3 regions of the Rothia koreensis genome follow, and region 3 is predicted to be linked to each of the others. Evidence: riboswitches for the same ligand, from Rfam matches in the RefSeq annotation. Region 3 holds a riboswitch; each other region holds the start of a gene.
The links. Region 3 has a riboswitch for S-adenosylmethionine ahead of metE (5-methyltetrahydropteroyltriglutamate--homocysteine S-methyltransferase). Riboswitches for the same ligand answer to the same signal wherever they lie in the genome.
Positions count from the first base shown of each region.

Region 1: another riboswitch for S-adenosylmethionine. It lies ahead of ACTSLZ_RS00175 (LLM class flavin-dependent oxidoreductase); the one in region 3 lies ahead of metE (5-methyltetrahydropteroyltriglutamate--homocysteine S-methyltransferase).
Region 2: another riboswitch for S-adenosylmethionine. It lies ahead of ACTSLZ_RS01780 (PLP-dependent transferase); the one in region 3 lies ahead of metE (5-methyltetrahydropteroyltriglutamate--homocysteine S-methyltransferase).

Region 1 is NZ_CP197643.1:39,444-49,147, forward strand. Features, by position in the region: gene ACTSLZ_RS00165 (MDR family MFS transporter) at 1-1,235, opposite strand, end outside; gene ACTSLZ_RS00170 (helix-turn-helix domain-containing protein) at 1,328-1,978, opposite strand; gene ACTSLZ_RS00175 (LLM class flavin-dependent oxidoreductase) at 2,836-4,272, opposite strand; SAM riboswitch class IV at 4,389-4,511, opposite strand; gene ACTSLZ_RS00180 (enoyl-CoA hydratase/isomerase family protein) at 4,656-5,426, opposite strand; gene paaE (1,2-phenylacetyl-CoA epoxidase subunit PaaE) at 5,473-6,675, opposite strand; gene paaD (1,2-phenylacetyl-CoA epoxidase subunit PaaD) at 6,677-7,258, opposite strand; gene paaC (1,2-phenylacetyl-CoA epoxidase subunit PaaC) at 7,264-8,100, opposite strand; gene paaB (1,2-phenylacetyl-CoA epoxidase subunit PaaB) at 8,097-8,405, opposite strand; gene paaA (1,2-phenylacetyl-CoA epoxidase subunit PaaA) at 8,411-9,439, opposite strand; gene paaI (hydroxyphenylacetyl-CoA thioesterase PaaI) at 9,587-9,704, shown strand, end outside.
Region 2 is NZ_CP197643.1:397,526-407,229, forward strand. Features, by position in the region: gene ACTSLZ_RS01765 (MFS transporter) at 1-290, shown strand, start outside; gene ACTSLZ_RS01770 (glutaminase) at 428-1,675, shown strand; partial or broken gene ACTSLZ_RS01775 (cystathionine gamma-synthase) at 1,700-2,951, opposite strand; gene ACTSLZ_RS01780 (PLP-dependent transferase) at 2,948-4,348, opposite strand; SAM riboswitch class IV at 4,390-4,507, opposite strand; gene ACTSLZ_RS01785 (dipeptide ABC transporter ATP-binding protein) at 4,605-6,362, opposite strand; gene ACTSLZ_RS01790 (ABC transporter permease) at 6,359-7,252, opposite strand; gene ACTSLZ_RS01795 (ABC transporter permease) at 7,249-8,202, opposite strand; gene ACTSLZ_RS01800 (ABC transporter substrate-binding protein) at 8,199-9,704, opposite strand, start outside.
Region 3 is NZ_CP197643.1:910,284-919,987, reverse strand. Features, by position in the region: gene metE (5-methyltetrahydropteroyltriglutamate--homocysteine S-methyltransferase) at 1-2,522, opposite strand, end outside; SAM riboswitch class I at 2,642-2,746, opposite strand; gene ACTSLZ_RS03945 (hypothetical protein) at 3,147-3,737, shown strand; gene ACTSLZ_RS03940 (phosphate transport regulator) at 4,567-5,184, shown strand; gene ACTSLZ_RS03935 (inorganic phosphate transporter) at 5,188-6,198, shown strand; gene pstB (phosphate ABC transporter ATP-binding protein PstB) at 6,248-7,027, opposite strand; gene pstA (phosphate ABC transporter permease PstA) at 7,056-8,162, opposite strand; gene pstC (phosphate ABC transporter permease subunit PstC) at 8,159-9,181, opposite strand; gene pstS (phosphate ABC transporter substrate-binding protein PstS) at 9,290-9,704, opposite strand, start outside.

The DNA of each region.
Region 1 (9,704 bases), 870 kb from region 3:
TTCGCCGCCGTCGCCGTTCCGACCATGCTGATCGGGAAGGAGTTCTGGACGATCAGGGTCAGCAGCTGCATCGACATACCCAGACCCAGACCGATGACCGCCAGGCAGATGCAGATGATGTAAGCCGGGGTATCGACCTCCAGGTGGGAGAGGAGGAACAGCCCGAGGGCGAGCAGTACAGAACCCACGACGGTGAAGATCTTGTACCGACCGATCCGGGCCACAACGAATCCGACCGTGATCGACGTGATGAGCAGCATGCCCATCATCGGGATCATGAGCAGTCCCGCCTGGGTCGCGTCGACCCCGAGGACCATCTGCATGTAGGTCGGCATGTAACCGACGGCACCGAACATGCCGATGCCCATGCACAGGTTGGCAATCGTGGCCAGGTTGAAGTTGCGATCCTTGAACAGGGCCAGCGGCATGACCGGTTCGGTCACCTTGGCTTCGATCGGGATGAAGATGGCCACGCAGACGACAACCGCGATCAGCAGGCCAATGATGGTCGGCGAATCCCAGTCGTACTGGTTGCCGCCCCAGGTCATCGCAAGCACGAGGCATGCGGTCGCCGCACCGAGGAAGGCCATGCCGAAGACGTCGATCTTTCGACGTTCGGCGTCGTCTTCCTTGTTGGTGTGGGGAATGAGGAAGATCGCTGCCAAGAGCGCAAGAACGGCGAGCGGAATGTTCATCCAGAAGGCCCAGCGCCAGCCGGGCCCTTCGGTCAGCCAACCGCCGAGCAGCGGACCGGCGACCGAGGAGAACGCGAAGACGCCCATCAGGGCGCCCATGTACTTTCCGCGCTCGCGGGCGGGAATCACGTCCGCGATCACGGACTGGGACAGAATCATGAGTCCGCCACCGCCGAGCCCCTGGAGGCCACGGGCGATGATGAGGGTCGTCATGTCCTGGGCGACGGCGCCCGTCACGGACCCCGCAGCGAAGGCGATGATCGCAAAGATCAACAAGGGCTTGCGACCCCAGAGGTCGCCCAGCTTGCCGTAGGCCGGCATCATGATGGTCGAAACCATGATGAACGCGGTGATGACCCAGCTCATGTGCTCGACGCCGTTCAGCTCACCGACGATGGTCGGCAGCGACGGCGAGAGAACCGTCTGGTTCAGCGAGGACATCAACATGATGATCATCAGGCCGATGAACAGCAGAAGGACATTGGTGTTGGGGGTGGGGCGACCGAATCCGCCCTTCTGGGCCGAGTGAGCAGATGAAATCTCCCCGGTTGCGGGCGAGGCCGGATCGGTCTGCGCCGCTCCGGTGCCGCTCTTGCCACCCCCGACGGCGTGACGCGGTGTGTAGGTGGTGCTCAACGAGGCTCCTTGATCATGGTGGAGAACAGTGTGACGGTGCGATTGATGGATGCGGCAAACTCATCCCGGGAGGCTCGGGCGCCGTAGTCGACGTATCGGAGAACAGCGGTGGCCATCAGGACGATCGCACGAATGCGCTCTTCCTGCTCGGGTTCCGGCTCGCTGTTCTCGTCTTCACGAAGCACGAAACGGCCGGATTCCTGGTACACGGCCCAGTCCATGGCGAGCAGGAAGTCCTTGAGCTCCTGCTCGCACCGAAGCATGTGGATCTTCATGCGTTGCCGCATATGGTCCCGGTCTTCGGTGAGCTCGTTCATGATCCCCTTGATGTCGCTCGCGAACGAGTCGTACAGGACGCTGGCGAGGAGCCGGGCCGCCTGCGCGAGCAGTCCGCCCGACTCGTCCTCCTGGACCTGAGCCAACATGTCTTCGGTCATCTGAGGGGGACGCAGCCCCATGACGGCGTCTTCCTTGGTCGCGAAGTAGTTGAAGAACGTTCGCGGCGAGACACCGGCTTTCTCCGCGATGAGTTCCGCGGTGGTCTGCCTGATTCCGCGTTCCGACGCGAGTTCACGCGCGGCCGCGTGGATCGAGTCCCACGTCCGCGCCCGACGTCGTTCGCGAAGGGATGGTTCTGTGGTTTGCACCCATGCATCTTATGCAGTTCTGCAAAAGATGCACAACTGCACTTTTTGTGGCTTTGGTCTCTAAGGATAGCCTAACTATGTAAATGGGCGCGGTGGGCGATCTTTCGCGCAAGCGGCCGGGGATCGGAGGGGGTTCAGAGGCGAGGGGTGCGGGCCGCGGGGGGGGTCGGAGCGGGGGCGCGTGCCGCGGGCCGGGGGTGCCGCGGGCCGGAGGGGGGCGGGGGCTGAGGTGGCAGTTTCGTGCAGGCCGACGCGCGAGGTGGCAGTTTTGTGCAGCTCGCCCTCGACCGAGGTGGCAGTTTCGTGCAGTCAGGGGCCGAGATGGCAATTTTGTGCCGAAGCACGCACGTGACGGGGCTTATCGCCGTCGTCGTCCCGGACCGAGGTGGCAGTTCTGTGCGGTCGGGCGCTCGAGGTGGCAGTTACGTGCAGGCCGGCGCGCGAGGTGGCAGTTTCGTGCGAGTCGCCCCGCCGAGGTGGCAATTTCGAGCGAACGAGCGCTCGACGTGGCAGTTACGTGCAGGCCGGCGCGCGAGGTGGCAGTTTTGGGACTAAAACCGGCCCAAAACGTCCCAAAATTGCCACCTCGCCGGAAAAACAGCACGAGATTGCCACCTCGCGAAGAGAACGGCACCAAACTGCCACTTCGTGGAATCAGCCGCACAAAACCGCCGCCTCGCCGCCTCGCCACCTCGCGGCGGACAACGGAAGCTGCCGGCCACACCCGCCCAAGACGCGGCGCCACACCCGACCGAGTTATGATGCCGCCCCCGACGAGTCAAGACGAAGCGCCGCACCCGACCGCGTCGCGGCACCACACCCGACCGAGCCAAGACACGGCGCCACTTCCCGAACGATCAGGCCACGGCGTCCTCCTCGACCGGGCGCGCCGGGGTGTCCTCGGTCGATGGCTTGCCGACATACGACCCCTTGTACGCCGCGGCCGGGTGGTGCTCGTCGATCGCAACCTGACCTTCGCCGTAGAGGTTCTCGCGGAAGGTGGATCCCTCGTAGCTCGTCCGGTAGCGGCCGCGCTTCTGGAGCTCGGGGACCACGAACTCGACGAAGTCCTCGAAGGACCCGGGCGAGACGTGGTAGGCGAGATTGATTCCGTCCAGGCCGCCTTCATCGATCCAGCGTTCGAGCTCGTCGGCAACCTTTTCGGGACCACCGATGATGACGTCGCCCATCCCGCCGATCGCGCAGTGCTTCGCAATGTCCTCGCGCGTCCACTCCTTGTCCTTGGACTGGAGGGTGAACGGGGTCAGGAAGGACTGAATGGAATCGGTCTCGATGTAGTTGAGCACTTCGTCCTCGCCGAACTGGGACAGGTCGACACCGGACCAGCCGCCGATGATCGCCTGGGAGGTCTCGGGAGACACGTACTGGAGGTACTCTTCGTACTTGGCCTGGGCCTTTTCGTCGGTCTCGTCGACGATCACGGACAGCATCGCGAAGATCTTGACGTCGTCGCGCTGACGACCGGCCTTCTCGGCCTCGTCACGGATCTTGTCGGTCATGAACCGGGTCAGATCCGGGCGCAGCCCGCCCACGAACACGGCCTCGGCGTGCTTGCCAGCGAAAGCCTGACCGCGCGAGGAGGCTCCCGCCTGGAAGATGACGGGGGTTCGCTGCGGGGACGGCTCGGTGAGTCCCGCTCCGGGGACCGTGAAGTATTTGCCCTCGTGCTGGATCGGGTGGACCTTGGACGGGTCGGCGTAGACGCCGGTTTCGCGGTCCTTGACCACGGCGTCGTCCTCCCACGATCCTTCCCAGAGCTTGTAGCAGACGTCGAGGAACTCGTCGGCGATCTCATAGCGCTTGTCATGCTCGATCTGGCGCGGCAGGCCCTGGTTCTCCGCGGCCGACGGAAGGTAGGACGTGACCACGTTGAAGCCGACGCGCCCCTTGGTCAGGTGGTCGAGCGTCGCGTACTTCCTGGCCAGCGTGTACGGCTGCTCGTAGGTCACGGCACTGGTCACGCCGAAGCCGAGGTTCTCGGTCACCGCGGCCATCGCCGAGATCTGCATGAACGGGTCATTGACCGGAACCTGCGCCCCACCACGGATCGAGGGTGCCGCCGAGTTGCGGTACACGTCGTAGATCCCGACGACGTCGGCCAAGAAGATCCCGTCGAAAAGACCCTTCTCGAGCGTCTTGGCCAAGTCGGTCCAGTACTCGAGGGTGTTGTACTCGGTGGCCCGCGAACGAGGGTGGCGCCACAGATCAAAGCTCTGGTGGCCCACGCACGTCATGTCGAAGGCGTTGATGGCGATGCGCTTCTTGTCCGACATCGGGATTCCTTTCGGTGCCTGGAGGGACTCCATGGTTCTCCGCGTGCCCGAGCCCTGCGCCGACTTCCCGTCTCCCGAGAATCGACGCAACCATTCACGCGGTGGCGCCGGTTCTCGCGCCGTACTTGCATGTCCGCCGGTCGTCGCGCCGACGGTGCCAGATCATCATCTGGGGCACCCCGCTACGGGAGAGGGTTGCCGCCCAACCAGCCAGAGCTTGCGCGTTGGGACTCTTGATCTTTCCTTCCATGAGCGTATGTAACACCTCGGATTCCAGACCATCCTGTGTGCTTGTGTTACTCGGTTTGCACTGTGTTACGGGGCCGCGCGGCACGGCACCGGCTACGTCGGGACAATGCTCCGAACAGACAGTGCCCGAGTCTCTACTCTCCCGTGAAGCGCGGCTTTCGCTTCTCCTGGAACGCCGAGAACCCCTCCGCGTAGTCCGCGGTCGAGCACAGTCGTGCCTGCTCGGCGGATTCGGCCGCCATGGAATCCCAGAGGCCTGCTCGCTCGTCACGCAGCTGACCTACCAGAGCCTTCGAGACCAGGTACGCCTGTGTCGCCCCCTGGGACACCTTCCGGACCCGTTGCATCGTGAAGTCCACCAATTCTTCCGCGGGCACGGAGCGGGAGAAGAGCCCGGCGGTGACCGCCTCGGCCCCGCTCATCATCTCCCCGGTGTAGATCAGGTCGAGGGTCCGGTGCGCCCCGAGCCTCTCGTAGAACAGAGCATGGCCTCCGGAGTCGAGCGTCGCCCCGAGGTTGGCGAACGGCGACCCGATCTTGGCGTCCTCGGCGACGTAGACGACGTCGCTCGCGATCGCCAGACCGAGCCCGACGCCGAGGCACGCGCCGTGCACCGCGGCAAAGGTCGGGGCTGAGAACGCGGCGATCTGGCGAAAGAGGGCCGTGGCCCGATGCCCCAGGTAGCCCTCGACGTCGTCGTGTGCCGGATCCACCGACGAGATGTCCCTGCCCGCGCAGAACCCGCGGCCCTCGCCGCGCAGCACGAGCGCCCGGACCTCGGCGTTCTCTGCCTCCCGATAGGCCTCGGACAGTTCTGCGAGATCCTCGACGTCCAGGGCGTTGAGCTTGCTCGGAGCATTGAGCACGATCTCCGCGATGTCATCGGAAATGGTCAGGTCGATCATGGTCGAGGTCCTTTCAACTGGCCCGAAGCGGCGCACCGCGCACGAGCTATGCGTCATAGTCGACGTCCAGGGCGTCGGAGGTCGGTCGGGTCTGGCACGTCAGGACGTAGCCGGCCTCGATCTCATCCTTCTCCAGGGCGAAGTTTTCTTCCATCGTGAAGTCGCCGCAGAGGACTTTGGCCCTGCAGGTTCCGCACACGCCGCCGGCACACGCGAAGGGCACGTCGGGACGGACACGAAGCGCGGCGTTGAGCACGGTTTCGTTGGCCGACTTGGGTGTTTCGACCTTTCCGGTATTGCCGTCCAGGTTGAAGGTGATCCTGATGTTCTCGCCCTCGGGATCCGCGACCACTTCTCGCCCCTGCTGCCCGGCCGGTTTCTCCGGCTTGCCGGTCGTGAACAGTTCGAAACGGATCCTCTCCTCCGGGACCCCTCGGGCCGCGAGCGCGTCACGGCAGAGCTGCACGAGCTCGAACGGTCCGCACAGGAACCATTCCTGGGTTGCATCGACCGGGATCACCTTGTCCAGGAGTTCGTCCAGCTTGTCGGGGTCGATGCGGCCGGACATGAGGGGCGAGACACGCTGTTCACGGGACAGGACGTGGTGCAGGGCGATCCGTGACGGGTACTTGTCCTTGAGGTCGCCCAGTTCCTCCGCGAACATCACGTCCATCGAGGATTTGTTCGCGTAGACGAGATCGACGCTCGCGGTGGGAGAAGCCTTCATCAGGGACCGGGCGATCGCCATGATGGGCGTGATCCCCGATCCGGCGGCGATGGCCACCACGTGGGCGTTCTTGTCCTCGCGGACCTCGTGCCGGGCCAGTTCGTCCGGGTGGTTCATCGAGGTGACCCGGGTTCTGGAGGTAAAGGCGCCCTGCGGGTTCATGACCTCGAGTTCGTCCCCGACGGCCAGCTCCTCGTTGGCCCACGTGGAGAACAACCCGCCCATGTCCTTCTTGATCGCGACTCGGATCTCTCCGGGGCGCGGCTCTGCGCAGATGGAGTACGAGCGGCGCACTTCCTGGCCGTCGATCTCGGCGCGGAGGGCCACGTACTGTCCGGGGAGGTAGTCGTAGTCCTCGACCAAGTCGTCGGAGACGCCGAAAGAGACTTCGACGGATTCGTTGGTCAGCTTGCGCAGACCGGTGACGGGGAGCTTGTTGAACGTGGCGCGACGTCGCCCGCTCCCCTCGGGCGCGGAGGCTTCGTTCTCGACGTCGGAACGGTGGGTGCTGGTCTGGGTCATGTCAGTGAACCTTGAAGTAGTCGAAGGGCTCGAGGCACTCGTTGCAAACCCAGAGGGCCTTGCACGAGGTGGAACCGAATCGGGTCATCTCGCGCGTTCGGAGGGAACCGCAATGCGGGCATTTGACGGACAGCGTCAGCCTGACCGGGCCGCTGTTGTGTCCAGGAGCGCTCTCACCGGTCGGCGGCGCGATCCCGTATTCGGCCAACTTGGCTTTTCCTGCCTCGCTCATCCAGTCGGTGGTCCACGCGGGTCGCAGAACCTTCTCCACGCGGACGTCTCGGTACCCGGCTGTGGAGACGGTCGCGACCAGGTCGTCGGCCATGGTGTCCATCGCGGGGCACCCCGAATAGGTGGGGGTGATGACGACGACGGCCTGGTCGCCGTCGACGTAGGCGTCCCGAAGAACTCCCAGGTCGGCGAGGGTCAGGACGGGTATCTCCGGGTCGCAGACCGTCGCGGCACGGTCCCACAGGGCGGCGTCGGCGGCATCGTGCGGCCGACGTGATGGGCCCAGGGGCAACTCGCGGGCCAGACCGGCCGAGTCCTTGTCCGGTGCTGTGTGGATGCTCGTGGCTGCCATCGCGATCACCACGTCGCTCCGGGGTGTTGCCTGGCCAGGGACTGCATTTCGGCCAGAATGTACCCGCGGTGCTCCGAGTAGGAACCGTCACGCACTTCGCTGGTGAGCCTGGCCTGGGCCACCTCGGGCACCTCGAGTTCGGCCTCCGCGAGGACCGACCGGATGCCGCGCATCGCCGCTTCCTCAAGGCTCGACGGCCGCACCGCGACGCCGTCCAGACGGTCGATCAGCTCGTCGTCGGTGAACAGTTCCTCGACGTAGGGCCACATGTATTCGAGCCCCGCGGCGATGCGTCGCCGGGATTCCTCGGTGCCGAGCCCCAACCGGAGGATCCACTGCGAAGCGTGGTCCACGTGGTACTCGACTTCCTTGACCGCCTTGTCAGCGATGGCCGCGAGCGTCGGATCGGAGGATTCGGCCAGTGCCTTGTACAGCTCGTACTGATACATCGAGAAGATCAGTTGCCGGGCGATGGTCTGGCCGAAGTCGCCGTTCTCCTGCTCGACGAGCCGGCAGGAACGGAACTCCTCCTCGGGCCGGAAGTAGGCGAGGTCGTCCTCGCTCTTGTTCCAGGCGGTCCCCGCGTAGGTGAGCAGGAACCGGGCGTGCCCGATGAGGTCCAGTGCGATGTTGGACAGCGCAATGTCCTCCTCCAGCTCGGGGGCCCGCGCGATCCACCACCCGAGACGCTGGGAGAGGATCAGGGCGTCGTCGCCGAGCCGCATCGCGTACTGAGCGACGTCCTCGGAGGCCGTGGCCCCGGATTCAGCGATGGATTCGGAGCTGATGGACTCACCCGCGCTGATCTTGGTGGCCGATTCTTGGGATGCGAAGGTACTCACAGGTGCTTCACCCCTTCGGACTTGGTGTAATACGTCGCGTGGCGGTAGGCCTTGCCCTGGGCGGATTCGAAGTAGCCGCCCTTGGAATCGGGGTCGGACGCCGTGATCGCGTCGGCCTCCACGACCCACACGCTGGTTCCCTCGTTGCGCCGCGTGTAGAGATCGCGCGCGTTGCGGACCGCCATGGTCGCGTCGGGGGCGTGCAACGACCCGGCGTGCACGTGGGAGAGGCCGCGCGAGGATCGGACGAAGACCTCCCAGAGAGGCCAGGCCGTCTGCTGATTCTGGTGGGTTTCTTCGGCCATCGTGGTCAGGCTCCGATCAGTTGGGCGGCCGGTCGTTGTGAGCTCGGCGCGGTCTCGGTTTCGTGGTCTTCGTGGTTTGCGGCCTCGGCCGCGCGGGCGGCCTGTCGTTCGGCGTAGGCCGCGGCCGCCTCCCGGACCCAGGCCCCGTTCTCGTGGGCCTCACGACGCCGCTTCATCCGCTGGACGCTGCACGGGCCGCGCCCCTTGATCACGGACATGAATTCGTCCCAGTCCAGCTCGCCGTAGTCGTAGTGCTGACGCTCCTCGTTCCAGACCAGGTCGGGGTCCGGGAGGGTCAGCCCGAGGGCCTCGGCCTGGGGCACGATCATGTCGACGAAGCGCTGGCGCAGTTCGTCGTTGCTGAAACGCTTGATGTTCCAAGCCATGGACTGCTGGGAGTTCGGCGAATCCGCGTCCGGGGGCCCGAACATCTGCAGTGCGGGACCGTAGAAACGGTCGACGGCGTCCTGGGCCATCTTCTTCTGCGCGTCCGTCCCGTGCGAGAGCTCGTACAGGATTTCCCATCCTTGCCGCTGGTGGAAGGATTCCTCCTTGCAGATGCGCACCATGGCTCGACCGTAGGGGCCGTAGGACGCCCGGCAGAGCGGAACCTGGTTGCAGATAGCGGCCCCGTCCACGAGCCAGCCGATGGCGCCCATGTCTGCCCAGGTCCGCGCCGGGTAGTTGAAGATCGAGGAGTACTTGGCGCGTCCGGTGAGCAGCTGATCGTTGAGGACTGGCCGCGGGGTGCCGAGGGTTTCGGCCGAGGAGTAGAGGTACAGGCCGTGGCCCGCCTCGTCCTGCACCTTGGCCATGAGGATCGACTTGCGCTTCAGGCTCGGGGCCCGCGTGATCCAGTTGGCCTCCGGCTGCATGCCGATGATCTCCGAATGGGCGTGCTGGGAGATCTGGCGGGTCAGAGTCTTTCGGTAGGCCTCGGGCATCCAGTCCCGGGGTTCGATGCGGGAGTCATCCGCGATGAGCGCGTCGAAGTGCTCCTGCTCCGGGGCGACGGCGTCGTCGGTGTGGGTCATGACGTCCTCCAATGAAATAAATACCGAACGTTCGTTCAGGATATAGGGGTAGACTGTGGTCGTCAACACAAGAAGGTCCCGGTTGACACAGTGTCAATTTAACGATTCCCTACTGACCATTCGGTCATATATTGTGAGGAGGGCAACATGCCAGATCACCCCATGCTGGCCAACGACCGCACCTCGGAATGGCTGGGCATCCGTGTCCACCGTGCGGAGTACGGTCACGCGGTCATCGGCATGACGCTGCGGGAGGAGATGCTCA
Region 2 (9,704 bases), 510 kb from region 3:
GCGCGGTTCTCGGGACCGCGGTGCTGGGGTCGATCCTCAACGCCACATACCGAGCAAACGTCTCGATCCCGGACGAGGTTCCCGAGGCGTCCCGCGATGCCGCCCGAGAAACGCTGGGCGGTGCGACCGACGTCGCCGCGCACCTCGGCGGGCCCGCCGGCGAGTCCCTCCTGCACTCGGCCCGGGCCGCATTCGACTCCGGGGTGGGGATCACGTCCGGAATCGGCGTCGTCCTGATGCTCGGCGCGGTACTCATGGCCCTGCGGACTCTCCGCGACGCCAAGTCGTAGCGCCCCTGGCGTTCACGCCGGTATCAGCTCCAAAGGCCGTCTGTGCGCACGCCGTCATACCCCTTGCCCGCGGGATGAAATAGGCTCGACTCAGGCAACCATCCCCCGTTGAACCACGCCGATGCGGAAAGGAACCATTGGAGTCACCCGTAAGGAAGTACCTGCACCAGCTCTTCAATGACACGACCGCCATGGATGGAGGCGATCTCGCCGATTACATTCCCGAGCTCGCCAAGGCGGACCCGGAGGTTTTCTCGATCGCCCTGACCACCATCGATGGTCGCACCTATTCCGTGGGCGACGACGAGCGCGAGTTCACGATCCAATCGATTTCGAAGCCATTCGCCTACGCCTCGGCCCTCACCGACAGGGGCCTGGAGGCGATCAGCGCGAAAGTCGGCGTCGAGCCCACGGGTGAGGCTTTCAACGAGCTCTCCCTCGAGAAAGGGACGAACCGGCCGAAGAACCCCATGATCAACGCGGGGGCCATCACCATCCACAGCATGCTGGCGGAGCCCGATTCCTCCCTGGAGGACCGGGCCAACCACACCGTGGAATTCTTCTCTCGCCTCGCGGGCCGGAAACTCGAAATGGACGAATCCGTGTTCCGCTCGGAGCTCGAGACGGCGGACCGGAATTTCGCTCTGGCCCACATGCTGAGGAACCTCGGCGTCTTCGAGGAGCACGCGCACCAGGTCGTCGCCGGGTACGTCGCCCAGTGCGCCATCAAGGTCAACGTCCGCGATCTCGCCGTCATGGGCGCGACCCTGGCCAACCGCGGCATGCACCCCTTCACGGGTGAACGCGTGGCGAGCCGGGACGTGGCCCGCCAAGTGCTCGCGGTCATGGTCTCGGCGGGGATGTACGACGCCTCGGGGACCTGGTTCTCCGACGTCGGAATCCCCGCGAAGTCCGGGGTCTCGGGCGGAATCCTCGGGGTCCTGCCCGGTCAGGTCGGTATCGGCGTGTTCTCCCCCCGCCTGGACCCGAAGGGCAACAGCGTCCGGGGAGTCAACGTGTTCAACAAGCTCTCGCAGGACATGGGCCTCCACCTGCTCAACGCCGGTATTTTCGGGTCCAACACCATCCGCTCGGTCAGCGAGGGCGACGACGAGACCGTGATGCGGCTCCAGGGAGTCATCCAGTTCTCCGGGGCCGAGGCGATCCTGCACCGCATGGCATCCCTCGAATGCGACCCCGGAACCATGGTCTTCGACCTCACCAAGGTGACCCGTTTGGACGCCATGGCCCGCCGCATGTTCCTCGAGGGCCTCCGACGGCTCACCGCCGACGGCCACCGTGTGGAACTCATCGACCCGGACGAGGTCCTTCCCGATCCGGATCTGGGCGGCAGCACGTACCCGATCCGGCGCGAGACCCCTTAGGGGCCGTTGGCCGGGATCCCGGGGTCAGCGCACTCCGGCCAGGGCTCGATCGAGGTCGGCCTGCAGATCCTCGACGTCCTCGATGCCCACCGACAGGCGGACGACGTCGCTCGGCGGGGCCTCGGGGGTTCCCTTGGTCGACCCGTGGGTCATGGTCGCGGGGTGGGATATCAGCGACTCGACTCCCCCGAGACTCACGGAGAGCCCGAACACCTCGGTGGACTCCGCAAACGCCCTCGCCGCTGCTTCGCCGCCCCGGACACGCAGGGACACGACCCCGCCGAATCCGGACATCTGCCTCGCAGCGACGTCGTGCCCCGGGTGTTCCGGAAGACCCGGGTACCAGACCCGTTCGACGTCGTTTCGGTCCGCGAGCCATTCGGCAATGGTTTGGGCGTTTTCGCAGTGCTGCCGGATACGGACTCCGAGGGTCTTGAGGCTGCGCGAGGTCAGGAACGCATCCTGCGGACCCGCGACGGCACCGCCGGCGAATTGTTGGAATTGCAACACCTCGGCCAGGGGCTGGTCCTCCCACACCGCGTCACCGACGACCAGCGCACCGCCCAACACATCCGAATGCCCACCGATGTACTTGGTGGTCGAGTGGACCACGACGTCGGCACCCCACGTCAAAGGATTCTGGAGCGCAGGCGAGGCGAACGTATTGTCGACGACCAGCAGCGCCCCGGCGGCATGAGCGGCCTCAGCCCATTCGCGGAGGTCCACGATGCTCAGCAAGGGGTTGGTCGGCGTCTCGACCCAGAGGACGGTCGTCGACGGATCAGCGAGCAGGCGGTCGCGCTCGTCGGTCCTGGTTGGGGGCACGAACGCGGTCTCGACCCCCCCACCTGGAATACAACTGGCTGAGGAGCCGATGTGTCCCGCCATAGGTCTCCGCCGCCGCCACCACGGTGTTCCCGGGTCGGAGCACCGAACGCAGCAGGGCGTCCTCCGCGGCGATCCCGGATGCGAAGGCAAAGGCGTGGGTCCCGTTCTCGACCTGCGCGAGTTGCGTTTCCAGGGCGGTGCGCGTCGGGTTTCCGCCACGCGAGTACTCGTATCCGCTCTTGAGCGTCTCGACCCCGTCCTGCGTGAACGTCGAGGTCTGGTAGATGGGCGGGATCACGGCCCCCGTCAAGGGGTCCGGCTCCTGTCCTGCGTGGACGGCGGCCGTCCTGAATCCGGGCCGGACCACGGACGGCTGCGTCCTCGCGGAGGTCCCGTCCTGCGCAGGCCGGCGTGACCCGAGGTCGTTGATTTCTTGCGTCGCGGTCATGCTCGAACGGTCTCCTTCTCGCGTGCGGTGGGTGCCTGGTTCGGGCTGGCTCCGGTGACCCTGTCGAGCGACGTCGCGAGGTCCTGCCACAGGTCCTCGACGTCTTCGCGTCCGAGGGCCAGCCGAACGGTCTGCTCGGTGATCTCTCCCGCCTCCCTGAGTTCGGGGGTGAGTCGACAATGGGTCGTCCACGCCGGGTGGGTGGCCATCGATCGTCCGTCGCCGAGGTTGGCGGCGAGCTTGAACAGTTCCAACGAGTCGAAGAATCGCTCGACGTCGTCCGTGGTCCCGTCGATCTCGAAGGAGAGGACCGCCCCGGTACCGCGTGGGAAGTCGCGGTCGGCGATCGCGGCGTCGCTCGAGCCGGGAAGGCTCGGGTGCCGCACGCTCCGCACGCGCGGATGGGAAGCCAAACGCCGGGCGATCCCTTCCGCAACCCGGCAGTGACGGTCCACCCGGACGTCCAGGGTCTCGATCCCGTCCAGTGCCTGCTGAGCATTCCACGGTGCCAGGCTCGGGCCGAGATCGTTGAGCAGCTGCGCCCTGACGAGGTGAAGGAAGGCCCCGTGCTCGCCGTGCCCCGCAACCAGCGACTGATTGCCGAACCGGCGGCGCGGCGCGGTGAACTGGGGCCATCGGGCCGCATCACTGCTCGGCGAGAACCGTCCGGTGTCCACAACGATTCCGGCCAGCGCGCTGCCGTTGCCGGTCAGGTACTTCGTGACCGAGTGAACGACGACGTCGGCCCCGAGCTTTCCCGGTTGCAGGAGGTGCGGCGTCGCGAGGGTGTTGTCCACCACGAGCGCGGATCCGGCGGCGTGTGCGATGGCCGCGATGTCGGGAATGTCCGGGAGATCGGCGTGCGGGTTCCCGACGGATTCCACGAGGAATGCCCGGGTCCGTTCCGTCACGGCCCGTTCCCACTCGTTCGGTCGATGAGGGTCGACCCAGGTGACCGCGATGCCCGCCTCTGCGAGCGTGTCGTTGAGGAGGTCGGCAGTACCGCCGTAGATGCGGTTCGAGGCAACCACGTGTCCCGCGGGAATCTCGGGGTGCGGCTCGCCGTCCTGGCTCTGCCCCGAACGCCCGGCCAGGGCAAGGAGGGTCAGGGTCAGCGCGGCCTGTCCGGAGGACGTCGCGACGGCGCCGACACCGCCCTCGAGCTCGGCCAGCCGACGCTCCAGGAGTCCCACGGTGGGGCTTCCGGTCCTCGAGTACGTGAATCCGGGTTCCCGCTGACCGAAGCACTCCCTGGCATCGCGAAGAGTATCGAATTCGTAGGAGGCGGTCAGGTACAGCGGCGGTCGAACCGGGCGGGCCGACGGCGGGTCGGTCGTGCCACCGTGGATCTGCACCGTGCCGAGCCCGGGTCCCTGCGGGTATTCCTCTGCTGACATCGTAATCCCCTTCGAAGGCGGGGCGCCGAGTCCTTCTCGTGACGCCGTGCTTGCCGGGGAGCGGTGTGCTCCCGGCCGGATCTTCATCTGGGGCACCCCATCACAGCGGAAAGGGTTGCCGACCGGTCAGCCAGAGCTTCACGACCGGTGCTCGTGATCCTGATAGCGAACTTACAACCTGGTCAGCGGCCTCGAAAGGACATGACCTCCGATTCCGCCGCCACGTCACACACGGTTCACCCGAAGCCCGACGACGTCATATGACGTTCGCCCGGGCGCTTTCGTGACGGGTTCCGGGAACCGCCTCGATGAGTGTCCGAGTCAGCTGCTCCCGCGGGGTATCGAAGACTTCCCCCGCCGGTCCGGACTCGATCACGCGTCCCTCGGCCATGACCAGGACGTCGTCGGAGATCTGGCGGATGACGGCCAGGTCGTGACTGATGAACACGTATGACAACCCCAGCCGCTCCTGGAGGTCCGCGAGGAGATCAAGGATCTGGGCCTGGACCGAGACGTCGAGCGCGGAGACCGGTTCGTCCAGCACGATGAGCTCGGGATCGACCGCGAGCGCCCGGGCAATGGAGACGCGTTGCCTCTGGCCCCCGGAGAGCTCCGCGGGTCGGCGACCGGCCAGGTCACGAGGGAGGGCCACGAGGTCCAGGAGCTCGTTGACGCGTTCGGCCCGCTCCGCGCGGGTTCCGATGCGGAAGCCGCGCAATGGTTCCCCGATCGATGCGGCGACGGTGTACTTCGGGTCGAGGGGACCGGTCGGGTCCTGATGGACGAAGCGCGCCCGGGTTGCCAGTTCTCTCCCCTGCCGCCGGTTGTGTCCCAGGGGCTTCCCGAAGACTTCCAATTCCCCCTGGTCGTAGGATTCCAGGCCAAGGAGAATGCGTGCCGTCGTCGATTTTCCGGACCCTGACTCGCCCACGATCCCCAGCGTCCGGCCTGGGGCCAACTCGAAGTCGACGTCGGTCACCGCCTGGACCCGGTGCGGTCCCGTCCCGAAAGCCTTGCTCAGGCCCTTGGCGCGAACCACGGGCGTGGTTCCTTCCGGAACGATGCCGGTCTTCCGGTGCGGAACCGCGTGCACCACCGGCGAGGCCGACATCAGTCTCCGGGTGTACTCGTGCTGGGGGTCGGCGAAGACGCGTTCGGCGCGCCCTTCTTCCACCACACGCCCTTTCTCCATGACCAGGATGCTGTCCGCGCGGTCGCGGGCAACACCGAGATCGTGCGTGATCAGCAGAAGGCCCGCTCCTGCACGGGCGACCCGGTCTTCCAGGAGGTCCAGGATGCTCTTCTGGGCCGAGACGTCGAGCGCGGAGGTCGGTTCGTCCGCGATCACGAGGCGGGGTTCGCGCGCGAGAGCCAGCGCGATGAGGACCCGTTGTCGCTGGCCCCCGGAGAGTTCGTGCGGGTACCGCGACCCGTGGAGTTCTGGGTCGAGGCCGACGTCGGCGAGCGCCGTCGCGATCCGGGCTGCGGCCTGGCGGCGCGCGGTTCCCGCGGCCCGCAGCGTCTCGGACAGCTGGGAGGCAATCGTGCGCACCGGGTTGAGACCCGTCCCGGTGTCCTGGGGGACGTATCCCAGCAGGTCGCCGCGGACGTTTTTCCACACCTTGTCGGAGGCGCCGCGCATGTCCTGCCCCATCAGCCGTTGTTCGGCCGTTCGTGCGTGCGCGGAACCCGGGAGCAACCCGGCGGCCACGGCGGCGGTGGTCGATTTGCCCGATCCGGATTCCCCGACGACGGCCAGGGTCTGCCCGACCGGGACGGTCAGCGATACGCCTTCGACGGCGGGGGACGCGGCGGGGGCGTAGCGCACCGTCAGATCGCGCAGGGTGAGGGCGGCGACCTGGTTGTCGGTCCCGTGCTCCGTGTGAGTGCGGCCGGTCTCTTCGGCGTCGACCTCGTGATGGTGCGCGTCCGCGGGTCCCGACGCCGCGGGTTGTGTTGCCTCGGTGCGCTGCTGTGCGCGGGATCGGGTCAGGGTTGGGGTCCAGGGAGTCATGATGGTCTCCTCTCCGTTTGGAGGGCGTGGGCAATGCGATTGACGGATACGACGACGCCCGCGATCACCAGCCCGGGGATCACGGTCATCCACCACGAGCTGGCGAGGTAGTCCCGACCCTCGGAGATCAGGAGGCCCCATTCGGGGTCGGGCGGCTGGGTCCCGAATCCGAGAAAGCTCAGGGCCGAGATCGCGAGAACCGCCGCGCCGAACTCGATGGCGGCGAGAGCGCCGACGGGTCCGATCGCGTGGGGCAGGACGTGGCGCAAGAGGATCTCGGGTGTCCTGATGCCCGACATGGTCGCGGCTTCGATGAACAGCGAATTCCTCCAGCGCAGCACTTCGCCCCGCATGAGCCTCGCGAAGGAAGGCACGGAGGCCACGGCGACGGCGACCGCGATGTTCACCGGCCCCGAGCCCAGCGATGCGACGACGGCCAAGGACAGAAGCAGGGAGGGGACGGACTGGAGGACGTCCACGATTCTCATGAGAACGGTGTCGACCACGCGGCCGGCGGTCCCGGCAACCAGTCCCAGGAAGGTACCGGTCACGAAGGACATGAGGACGGCGATGGCGGTGGTTCCCAGTGATGCCCCGGCGCCCTGGACGACACGAGAGAAAATGTCTCGGCCCAGGTGGTCGGTTCCGAACCAGTGGTGGGCGTTCGGCGGCGACAACCGGATGTCGGGATCTCCCAGCAACGGGTTCTCCGTGACGAACAAGGAGGGAAGGACCGCCCAGGCCAGAACCACCAGGACCACGAGAGAGGACAGGATCAGGCCGAAGGGAAGACGAAGCATCGTCGTCGTGGTCCTGCGCCCGCGCCCCTGGGTGCCCACCGGTTCTTCCTCGGGGTCCTCCAGGCGCGTGCTGAATTCGGTGGCAGTCATGAGCGCGACTCCTGGACGGGACGGGTTCTGGGATCGAGGATCGGGTAGAGCAGATCGACCACGAGGTTGACCACCACGAACACGAGAGCGGACAACATCACGACGCCGAGGACCACGGGCATGTCCTGTCCCGTGACCGATGTTTCGGCGAGCCGACCGATCCCGTTGCGGGTGAAGACCGTCTCGACGATGACCGCGCCACCCAGAACGTTGCCGAGGACCACGCCGGCGATCGACAGGAGCGAAACCCCGGCCGGTGGAAGCGCGTGCGAGAGGAGGAGGCGCACTCGGCTCAGGCCGGCGGCACGGTATGTCGTGACGAATTGCCGCGTCCACTCGTGGGTGAGGGATCGCAACAACACCTGGGCGATCATCGCGCCGAGAGGAAGCGAGAGCGTCAGTGCGGGGAGAATGACTCCGGCGAAACCGCGCGCCCCGATCGCCGGGATGAGGCCCAGTCGGAAGGAGAAGAACTGCAGGAGGAGCAGGCCGACCCAGAAGGTCGGCAGGGAGACCCCCACGCTCGGGAGACCCGAGAGCAGATTGCGCAACCACGGGTTCCGCGCGCCGACGGCGGCGAGTGCCACCAGGATTCCCCCGGGGACGGCGATGAGCAGCGACCATGCCGCCAACTCGATCGTCACGGGCAGGGCCTGGCCGATGGCCGCCGTCACGGGCTGTCCGGTGGTGTACGACGTCCCGAGGTTTCCTCGCACTGCGTCGCCGAGAGAGGTCAGGTACTGGACGATCAGCGGCTGGTCGAAACCGTACTGGTGCCGAATCTCGTCGATTTCCTGTTGGGTGGCCGTCGAAAGGTCTCCGCCCAGCACCGCGGCCACGGAGTCTCCGGGCAGAGCGTACAGCAGCAGGAAGGCCAGGGTGTAGGCGGCCCAGAGCACGAGCACACCGAAACCGAGGCGACGCAGGATCATCGCGACCACCGGGTTCATTGGGTCGCTCCTCTCGCGGAGTCGGAGTTGGCGCCGGCGTCGGAGCTGGGGCCGGATCCGGGGCCGGTCGTGCCGTCGGCGTCGTCCAGCCAGGTGTCGTACAGCTCGAAGCGTGAAGACGCCTCGTAACGGAACCCCTGGACGTGGGGCGACGTCGCCATCACACCGGACAGCTCGACCAGCGGGACCGAGTGCGCGTCCTCGATCAGGGCGGACACGGAATCATCGACGAGCTTCTTCCGCTCCGTCGGATCCTTGACCCCGGCCGAGCGGTCCAGGTCCTGGTCGACCTGCGCGGGCTCCCGCCTGTTCCGGTTGGCACCGTTCGCGTCGAAGACGGTTCGGAGCACGTCCGGATCCGACCGGGTCAGATTCATGAACTCGGCGTCGGCCTCTCCGGATTGCCTGGCCGCCTCGGTGTTGGCGACCGTGGTCTGCTCGAGCTTCATCTCGATGCCCGACTCCCTCAGCTGCTGCTGCACGAGTTCCAGGAAGGGCGCGGACTGCCAGTACTTGACCGTGAAGCTCAGGGTCCGGCCGTCCTTCTCCCTCAGACCGGTCTTGTGGTTCATCGTCCATCCGGCCTGGTCGAGGAGTTTCGCGGCGCCGTCGGGGTCGTGGCCCAGCAGATCGGAGACGTCCTGGTAATCCGGTGTGGACCGGGCGAGCAGCGACGTCGCCGGTTCCTGGTACCTCGAGAGCAACGCCCGCAACTGGTCGCGGTCGATGGACTTGGTCAGGGCCTTGCGCACACGTTCGTCGGAGAAGAGCGGCCTGGACTCGTTGAGGATCAGGTTGTAGACGACGCCGGGGTTCGGCCGGTCGAGGATCTTGTAGTCCGAGGCCTGGAGGAGTTCTTCGTCCTGGGGCTGGACCACGGTATCGACGTCGATCTGGTCGGAGGCCAGGCTCCCGTTGCGGACGGTCGCTTCGGGGACGATCGACATGTCCACGGCGTCGAGGTAGGCCGCACCCGTATGGTCTGCCGAGTCAGGGGCCCAGGCGTAGTCATCGAACCTGTCGAGGTGGACGCTCTGTCGCGGAGTGTATTTCGCGAGCCGGAAGGGCCCGGTGCCCACGACGTCGCCCCCGCACCGGTCCTCGGCGGATTTGGCCAGCGTGGCGTCGGAGTAGAAACCGAGGGTCATGGTGGATGTCGCTTGGAGGAACTGGGCGTTGGGTTCGTCGAAGTCCACCGTGACGGTTCGGTCGTCGGGTGTCCGTATGTCCGACAGGCCCGTCAGGTAAGTGGACCCCAGGCTGGCCTTGGCCCCCAGGTCCTGGATCGCCCGCAGATTGTTCTTGACGGACTGGGCGGTGAAATCCGTTCCGTCCTGGAATGTGACCCCGTCCCGGAGGTGGAACGTGAACTCGGTCGAGTCGTCATTCACGTCCCACGATTCCGCGAGCCAGGGCTCCAACTCACCGGAATCGGGGTCCTGGTAGGTCAACGAGTCGGTGACCTGTCGGGTCACGTTGAGGGCGACGTTCTGTCCGGCTTG
Region 3 (9,704 bases):
CGTTCGGGCTCGCCGTGGACCAGAACGTCCAGCCCGAGATCCTCCTGGAGGGAGATGACCGACCGGATCTCCTGCTGGAGTCTTTCGACGTATTCCGCCTCGCCCAGACGGCCTGCCCTGTGGTCTGCGCGGGCCGACCTGATGTCTGCGGTCTGCGGGAATGACCCGATCGTCGTCGTCGGAACATCGGGCAGGTTCGCCGCGATGCCATCGGTGGCCTGCTTCCGTTTGCGCTCTTCCGCGGTCTCCCGATGACCGTCGGCCTCGGTCAGGCCCGAAACCCTCTCGCGCACATCGGCGTCGCGGGTGCCCCGGGCCTCGGCGCGGTGCCGAATCGCCTCATCGGATGCTTCGAGGTGATCGGCGATCGCCTCGGACCCTTCGGCCAGCCCCTTGGCCAGAACCACGGTCTCGCCGACCTTCTGGTCTGCGAAGGCGAGCCACCGCAGCGGCTGGTCGTCGAGCCGATCCTCGCGGGCGGCATCGTGCGGGACGTGGATGAGCGACGTCGACGTGCTCACCGACACCCTCGCCCCCGCCTCGTGCAACTCCTCGAGCAGCGCGAACGTCGTGCGCAAGTCGGTGCGCCAGATGTTCTGTCCGTTGACGACGCCGGCCACCAGAACGGGTGAATCCTCGCCGGTGAACAGCGCCAGCTGGTCCGCGCTGGGTTCGCGCAGCCCTCCCCCGTCCGGGCCGGAGACCAGATCCACGTGGACGGCGTCGACTCCCGCGTCCACCAGCGGCTCCAGGAGGTCCTCTGCGTCTCCGTAAGGCGTCGCGACGAGGATCGACGGGCCGTTGGGTGTTCGCGCGGCCGTCAGGCGACGATACGCGTCACGGACGCGACCGGCGAGGTCGGGCCGGTGGTGCTCGGTCACGAGTGCGGGCTCCTCGATCTGGATCCACTGCGCTCCTTCTGCGGCCACCTGGTCGATCAGCCCGCGATAGACCTCGACCAGGTCATCGAGCCGGTCCAGGGGGTCGAAGCCTTCGGGGGCGGCATCATCGGCTTTCGACAGCAGGAGGAAGGAGACCGGTCCCAGAACCGCGGGGCGCAGTGGGGTTCCGGAATCTCCGTTGCCGGCACGGAACTGTCCGATGAGTTCCCGCGGATCCGCGGCGAACGGGGTCTGCGGTCCGATCTCGGGAACCAGGTAGTGGTAGTTCGTGTTGAACCACTTGGTCATTTCCAACGGCCCGCGGGCGTCATCGCCGCGGGCCAGGACGAAGGACGCATCCCGGTCCAGACGGCCTTCCTCGTCGGCGAGGTCCGCGAAACGCGTGGGCACGGCGCCCGTCGCCAGGATGGCGTCGAGAACCTGGTCGTAGAGGGCGAAAGAGGCCGGGATCGACGAATCCTGAGTGAGTCCGAGATCCGCGAGCCGACGCACGTCCCGCGCGCGCAGGGAGTCGACGGACGCGGTCAGCTCGTGGGATCCGCTGTCGGAGGCCCAGTAGGATTCGAGGGCCTTCTTGAGCTCCCGGTCGCGTCCGATCCTGGGGTAACCCAAGATGCTTGCTCCGGGGAAGGTGCGGCCCTGGGTGCTCGCCGGGCTCTCGGCGGTGGTGGGGTTCGGGGCGTTGGTTTCGGTCACGGTGATCTCCTCACGTTGTTTTCTTGCGACGGACGGGTGTTTCGACGGCGTTCCTCGGCGCAGACCGAGTCGGTCCACGAGCTCGAGTGCTGCCGGGTGCTCGTTGAAGGTGTAGATGTGCAGTCCTGGGGCCCCGGCGTCGAGGGCCCGACGGGCGAATTCCTCGGCCGAGTCGACTCCCACGGCCAGGCGCTCGGCGAACGATCCGGCCGATTCGAGGCGGGAGGCGAGCTCCCGGTTGGGATCGATGCCCGCCAGGTCGCACACGCGCAGGTACCTGCGCAGGCTGGTCACGGGCAGGATGCCGGGGATGAGCGGCAGGTCGACGTCGTTGGCGCGGGCCCGGTCGACCAGCCCGGCGTAGTCGTCCGGATCGGGGTAGACCTGGGTGATGGCGAAGTCCGCACCGGCTCTCTGCTTCGCGAGCAGGACTTCGGTGTCGTGGTGGATGCTCGAGGACTCCGGGTGCCGAACCGGGTACGCCGCGACCCCGACCGCGAGGCGTCCCGCACACAATTTGGCCGATCCCCGGGCCTCGACGCGGCGGATGAGTTCGACGAGGTGCCGGGCGAAAGGCAACTCGCCCTCGCGAAGCGTGTAGTCATCGGGCCGGTCTCCGCGCAGGGCCAAGAGCCCGCGAACCCCGTGATCGATGATCTCCTGAACCAGGTCCTCGAGTTCGGCGGCGTTCTGCCCGGTCGAGAGGATATGGGCCAGCGGCTTCAGCTCGGTCTCATCCACGAGGTGGCGCAGGAGGTCGATACTCTGGCGCCTCCTGTCCCCGGCCAAGGCTGCCGTCACCGACACGTAGTCGGGGCGCGTGGGCTCGAGTTCGGCGATGGTGGCACCCAGGGCCTCCGCACTCAGGCTGCTGCGCGGCGGATACAGCTCGAAGGACAGTGCTGGTCCGTCTTCAGGTTTCACGCCGGGTCTCCTTTCGGTACGCCCGACGGAGGCGGCGTCAGTCGATACTCGGGGCCCACGACCGAAAGCACGGGATCGGCCGGGGAATGCGCCCGGCGTCGTCGAAGGACAACCGATACACTCCATCGGACCTGGCGGGAGCACCGTGCCTCGGACCCGTTGGGGTCACGAGGGGGTTGCTGCGGCGTCGTCGAGCCAGGTCTCTCGGCCGCTCTGGATAGATACGCAAGTATTCAAACCCGGCCTCCTGAACGGCCGCAAGGATGAGGATTCTTTGACGGCACATGTCGCGTCATTGAGCACAGCGACGGGACGGAGAAATACCGGTGTCATATGAAGACGACCCAGGTTTTTATGACTCCGGAACGTAAGGTTCCGTGTTTTCCTTGCGCGGGTCCGATCTTCCGTGGGTTTTCCGACGACGACGAATCGCCGCACGTCGGCGGACCCGAAACCGATTCGCGACCGAATCGTGACCGTTTATTGATTCATTTCCCGGGGCGGGCGTGAAAATCATGAACAAGCGATTCCGCATGCGCGCGTGCCGGCGCGGATTCATTGTGGGCCGGGACTCCCTCGTGTTTTGATAGGAAGGTCAGTTCAATCACCTTTTGAGAGGAAAGCATGACCGAGAATCACGATTCCCCGGCCGGGAACCAGCCTCCTCAGTACGGGAGCAACCCCAACGGCGGACAGCCCCAGTACCAGGGCGGACAACCCCAGTACCAGGGCGGCGACGCAGGAAACGGTCATGGTCCTCTCCAGAACCAGGGCGGAGACCTGGCGGCACCCAAGGCCGTGCACACCGCCGCCCGGCTCATTTACATTTCGGCGGCCATCAGCGTGATCAGCTTGATCATCTCGCCGTTCGTCTTCATGGCCACCGACGAATACAAGACTCTGGCTGATCAGGGGCAGGCCGCCTACGCCTGGGGCTTCTTCAGCGCCGGGGCCATCTTCTCGCTGATCGTCATCGTGCTCCAGCTCCTCTCCGCCAGGGCGGCCACCCGAGGCAAGAACTGGGGCAGGATCGTCCTGCTCATTCTCGCGATCCTGAGCCTCCTCGGCCTGGGCGGCGCCTTCCAGGATGCCCCGGGAATCATCGGGGCCATCGGGACGATTCTCCTGATCATCGGCACGATCATGTTGTGGGTCGGTCAGAGCGGACGCTGGTTCAAGGAACTCAAGCAACGCCGGAACCCCATGAATCGTTGATCCCCAGGGTCCTTTGACAGCCTCGGCGAACGAGGACCACACTGGATACAAGGCACTGGGCCGCAGGTTGCCCCGGGCTCCATTATTTAGCCGCTACGAGCGGTCTTCCGCCGAGAGGCGCACCCGGTCCAGTGCCCCATACTTCGGGAAGAACCCCCGCTTCGGCGGGGGTTCTTTTCTGTCCGGGTTCCGCTGCTCGTCGTCCGGCCTCGGTGGGCCCTCCTCTGTGGCCGCGCCTGTTGCTTGATAGCTCCTCCTGCGTGGCGGTTGCCCGATTGGGAGGCCTTTGCCTTCGTTAGGTGGCGGTTCAGACCCCACCTAACGAAGGCAAACGCCACCGAATCAGGAAGCCTCCTCCCAACAGACGTCCGAGTGCCACGAATTCCGGCCTCTTTTCGCCGGTAAAGGGCACCGAATCGAGCAACCGCCTCCGCACGATGTAGGCCGGCTCCTCAAAGGCCGTCCAATTGCGCCGGTAACCGCCCCGCTATTGGGGAACCGCCTCCCAGCCCATGAAGCCACCGCGTCGGGCCCGGACCGTTGCCGCCGGAAACCGCCACCGAATCGAGTAACCGCCTCCCAGTTGGGGCGCAGGAGAGCCGTCCGGGACGCAAGGCCATCAAATTCCGAGCCCCAAGCCCGCAGCACCCTCACGCCCAGCTACCCCGCATCACCCTCACGCCCGGCGGCCCCACAGGCCCCGCAGGCCCCGCAGGCCCCGCAGGCCCGCCCGCGGCCCCGTGCGTCATGAAAGCCTCAAGTCGAGCTTGTTAACCAAGTGCGGTTATCTTGGGAATGATCACCCCACCACCATCTTGGAAGGCAGAGCGTGGCACTTCGCTTATTCCCCCAGGAGAACAAGGCCCTCGAGCTGCTCTCGGACATGGCGCAACTGGTTGTCGACTCAACCTCCTCGGCATCCCGCATGATGGGGTCGCCGGTTTCCGACCATGATCAGGGCTTCGAACAGGCCCTGGAAATCGAGGGGCGCTCGACGGACGCGTTCTTTGCCCTGATGACCACGGTGCGCAGCGCCTTCGTTCTGCCTCTTCCGCGCGCCGACCTGTACCGGCTCGGTCAGCGTCTCAATCAGGCCACGGAGTCCCTCACCTCGGCGTCGCACATCATCAAGATCCACACCCTGGACCGCTTCTCCAATCGCGCTTCCGATCTCCTGGACCTCCTCCAGCGCCAGGCCTCCCTGACCGCCGAGGCGATGCGTCATCTCTCCGACCTCGAAGGCCTGGACGAGTACTGGGTCGAGGTGCTGCGCATGTCGAAGCAGTCGATCCGGACCACGAATCTGTACCAGGCGGACATGATGGACCGCCTCAAGCCGGCGGCCTACATCAAGGAAGCCCAGTTCACGGCCCAGTTGCAGGCGGCGTCGCTCAGTGTGCGGGAGGTGGCCACCGACGTTGGCCGCATCCTCGTCCAGGAGTCCTGAGGCGTGGAGTACTTCCTTTTCGTCCTGTGCGGTCTCTTCCTTCTGGGGTACACCGCCATCGGGTGTTTCCACGATGCCTCGAATGCCGTGGCCGTCCCGGTGTCCGCCCGCGCCCTGACGCCCAGAGTGGCGCTCATCGTCTGCGCTGCCTTCAACGTGGTGGGGCTGGTCGTGGGATCGGTGACTCTGTCCCTCACCTCTGACCAGTGGCTCACGATCCCTCACGACGACGTCGGGCTCGCGGTGCTGACCGCTGCGCTGCTGACCGTGATCCTGTGGGAAATCTTCACCTGGTGGCGGCGTTCGCCGTCGTCCTCGACCAATGCCCTGATCGGCGGGGTCTTCGGGGGCCTCTGGGCAACGAACCAGGTCGGTCTCGGAAACCACCTGCACCTCGGCCTGACCATGGTCGGCGACGTCATCCTGCCGTTGGTCCTGGCCCCGCTCGTGGCCTTCGGCGTGGCCTGGGCCGTGGTGATTCCTCTGGTGCGCCTGCTCCAGCACACGAGCCCCCGACAAATCCATCGTCGGTCACGGTATGTGCTGTCGCTGAGCACATCCCTCATCTCGCTGGGCCACGGCATCTACTTCGGGCACCGCAGCCTGGTGATCGGGACCCTGATGTGGTTGTCGATCGGCCGTGACATCAGCACGCCCCAGACAACCCTGCTGTGTGCCCTCCTGGCCCTCATGATGGCCGTCGGAACCCTGCTCGGCAGCTGGCGCATCGGACACACGTTCACGGACCGCCTGGTCGCCCTGGATCCTTTCCGCGGGGCAGTGGCCCAGGCCGTGACGAGCGTGCTCATCTTCGGTACGGGAGCCGTGGCCCGGGATCCGTTCTCGTCCTCGCACCTGGCGGCCTCGGCCGTGCTCGGGGCCGGGTCCAATCAACGATTTCACGCGGTGCGGGCCAATACGGCGTTTCGACTGGTGGTGACCTGGGTCGTGACCATACCGGTGACCGTCGTGGTTTCCGCGATCTTCTTCCTCGCACTGTCGCCGCTTCTGTGACCGCCCTGGCCAGAACCACGGGTGCACAACCCACGGTCACGGCCCACGATCAGCCGAAGCGGCCGGACACGTAATCCTCCGTGGCCTTCTCCTGGGGTTTGTTGAAGATCTCCTGGGTCGGAGCGTATTCGATCAGCCGGCCGGGCTTGCCGGTGCCCGCGATATTGAAGAACGCCGTCTTGTCGGAGACCCTCGCGGCCTGCTGCATGTTGTGCGTGACGATGACGACCGTGTATTCGGCCTTGAGCTCGTTGATGAGGTCCTCGACCGCGAGGGTCGAGATCGGGTCGAGGGCAGAGCACGGTTCGTCCATGAGGATCACGTCCGGGCGGACCGCAATGCTCCGGGCGATGCAGAGTCGCTGCTGCTGCCCTCCCGACAGCCCCGAGCCCGGCTTGTCCAGGCGGTCCTTGACCTCATTCCACAGGTTGGCGCTCCTGAGGGAGGATTCCACGAGTTCGTCCGCGTCCGAGCGCGCGATTCTGCGGGAGTTCAGCTTGACGCCGGCCAACACGTTGTCCCGGATCGACATGGTCGGGAAGGGGTTGGGCCGCTGGAAGACCATGCCCACTTGCGACCGCACCCGAACCGGGTCGACGCCCTTGGCATAGAGGTTCTCGCCGTCGAGGTTGACCTTGCCCTCGACGTAGGCCCCGGGGATGACTTCGTGCATCCGATTCAGGGTGCGAAGGAACGTCGATTTGCCGCAGCCGGACGGTCCGATGAACGCCGTCACCGCCCGGGGCTCGATCTGCATGGTGATGTCGTCGACGGCCAGGAAGTCCCCGTAGTAGACCTTGAGGTGTTCGACGTCGATACGCTTTGACATGATTTTCCTTTGCTGCGGTTCGCGGTATTCAGCGACCGGTTTTGGGGGCGAAGATCTTGGCGATCAGGCGGGCTGCGAGGTTGAGGATCATCACCAGAATGATCAGGATCAGGGCGGAGGCCCAGGCACGATCCTCGGAGACCTGCGGATTGGTCGGCGACGTCGGGTTCATGATCTGGTAGTAGATGAACGTCGGCAACGTGGTCATCCATCCGCTGAACGCGTTGAAATTGATGCTCGCCACGAAGCCGGCCGTGACCAGGATCGGTGCGGTCTCGCCGATCACACGGGCGATGGCCAGGGTCACGCCCGAGGAGATGCCGGACATCGCCGTCGGGATCACGACCTTGGTGATCGTTCGCCATTTCCGGACGCCCAGTGCGTAGGATGCCTCCCGCAATTCGTTCGGAACGATTTTGAGCATTTCTTCCGTGTTGCGCACGACCGTGGGAATCATGAGCACGGACAGCGCGATCGACGCGATGAACCCGAATCTCGCCGAGGGGTCTCCCAGGACCTGGACGAAGAGCGCGACCGCGAACAGGCCCGCGACGATCGACGGTATTCCCGTCATGACGTCGACCAGGAACGTGATGACCCGCCCCATCCACCGGAACGCACGGTTGCTGTCGCTGTATTCGGTCAGGAACACGGCCGTGAGCAACCCGATCGGGACCGACATGAGCGTCGCCCAGAACGTGATCATGACGGTTCCCACGATCGCGTGGTAGGCGCCGCCGTAGGCCGGTCCGCCCTGGGCGGCCTCGTTGTCGGTGACGCCGCTGACGCCGTTCATCGAGGTCCCCAACAGATTTCCCGAGAGGCCGGGGACGCCACGTCCGAGAACCACCCAGATGACCGAAACCAGGGGTATCAGGGCCAGCAGGAAAGCACCGTAAATCAGGTAGCGGGCGAAGGCGTCCTTCCCCTTGCGCGAGCCTTCGAGCATCCCGACGACGATGGGCCCGGCGATCACGAAAATGAGCCCGGCGAAGACTGCCCACAGGCCGATGCTGAACCCGATCAGGGCGGACAGCGCCGCACCCAGAATCAGCGCACACAGGCCAATGAGCAGGGGCAGCCATCGGGGTGCCTGCCGCCCGATGAGTTTCGAGGAGGTCGTTGCGATGCTCATGAGTTGGCTCCCGAGAATTCCTTGTACCGGCTGATCACCAGGCGCGCGAGCAGGTTGACCACCAGGGTGATCACGAACAGGACCAGACCGGCCGCGATCAGCTCATTGAGGCGCAGTCCGTAGGCTTCCGGGAAGTTGAGGGCGATCTCGGAAGCGACCGTCTGGTTTCCGGACTGGATGAGCGAGGGGTTGAAGGGGCCGCCCGAAAGAACAAGCGTCACGGCCATGGTCTCCCCCATCGCGCGCCCGAGGGCGAGCATGACCGAGGAAATGATGCCGGCTCTCGCGAAGGGGAAGACTGTCATGCGGACCATTTCCCAGCGGGTCGCCCCCAGACCGAGCGCGGCCTCCTGCTGCAGAACCGGGGTCTGGGCGAAGATCTCGCGGCACATTGCGGTGATGATCGGCAGGATCATGATCGCCAGAACGATCCCGGCGGTGAGAATGGTCTTGCCGGTCGCCGTCGGAGGCCCCTCGAAGATCGGCAGGAAACCGAGGATTCCGGACAACCAGTCGTAGAAGGGCACGATCTTCGGCGCCAGCACGGAGGCACCCCACGCTCCGAAAATCACCGAGGGGATCGCCGCCAAGAGATCGATCACGTACCCGACGCCCTTGGCGAATCGGGGCGGGGCATAGTGCGAGATATACAGGGCGACGCCGATGCCCACCGGCGTCGCCAGAAGGAGGGCGATCACGGAAGCGATCAGGGTCCCGACCACGAGCGGCCAGATGTAGGACAGGAAACCTTTTCCGCCCGTGACCTCGCTCGACGCCGCACCGAAGATCGGAGAGGCCTGCCAGGTCAGGAAGAAGGCGACGGCCGCCAGGACCACCAGAATGATCGCACCGGCGACCAGCGTGACGCCGGCGAACACTCGGTCCTGCGCCGGGCCGCCCTTGGCGTCTCCGATCGCGACGTGGCCCTCACGTCGATGATCGCTGTTCTCGTCCCCTTGCCCGGGTTGGTCCCCGGTCGGTGTGCTGAACTCGGGAACCGTCGAAGAAGAGTGAGACATGAAACCTCGAGTACTCTCTGGTGGTCGGTTGTGGTCGATGCGCCGAATTCCCACCAGGACACGATATGCCCCGATGGGAATACGACGCTATGGGATCCTCTGGGTCCGCTACTTGGTCGTGATCGAGTCGATGGCCTTCTTGGCGTCCTCACGCATACTCTCAGGGAGGACCGCCGACTTCGCAGCGCTGGCGGCCGACTTCTGGCCGTCCTCGCTGACCACGTAGTTCTCGAAGGCCTTGACCAGATCCGCGGTCTCCTGGTCCTTGTAGGCGGAGCAGACCACGTGGTATGAGACCAGGACGATCGGGTAGGAACCATCGTTCGGGGTCCGGTTCAGCTCGAGGGACATGTCGTGCTCGCCGCGTCCCTGAACCTTGTCGGACTGCTCCACGGCCTTGGCCGCGGAATCGGCGGACACCTTGACGTAGTCGTCTCCGTCCTTGACCTTGGCGGTGGAGAGGTCGCCGACGGCGGACTCATCCGCGTAGGTGATGGCCCCGTCCGTGCTCTGGGTCGTGGAG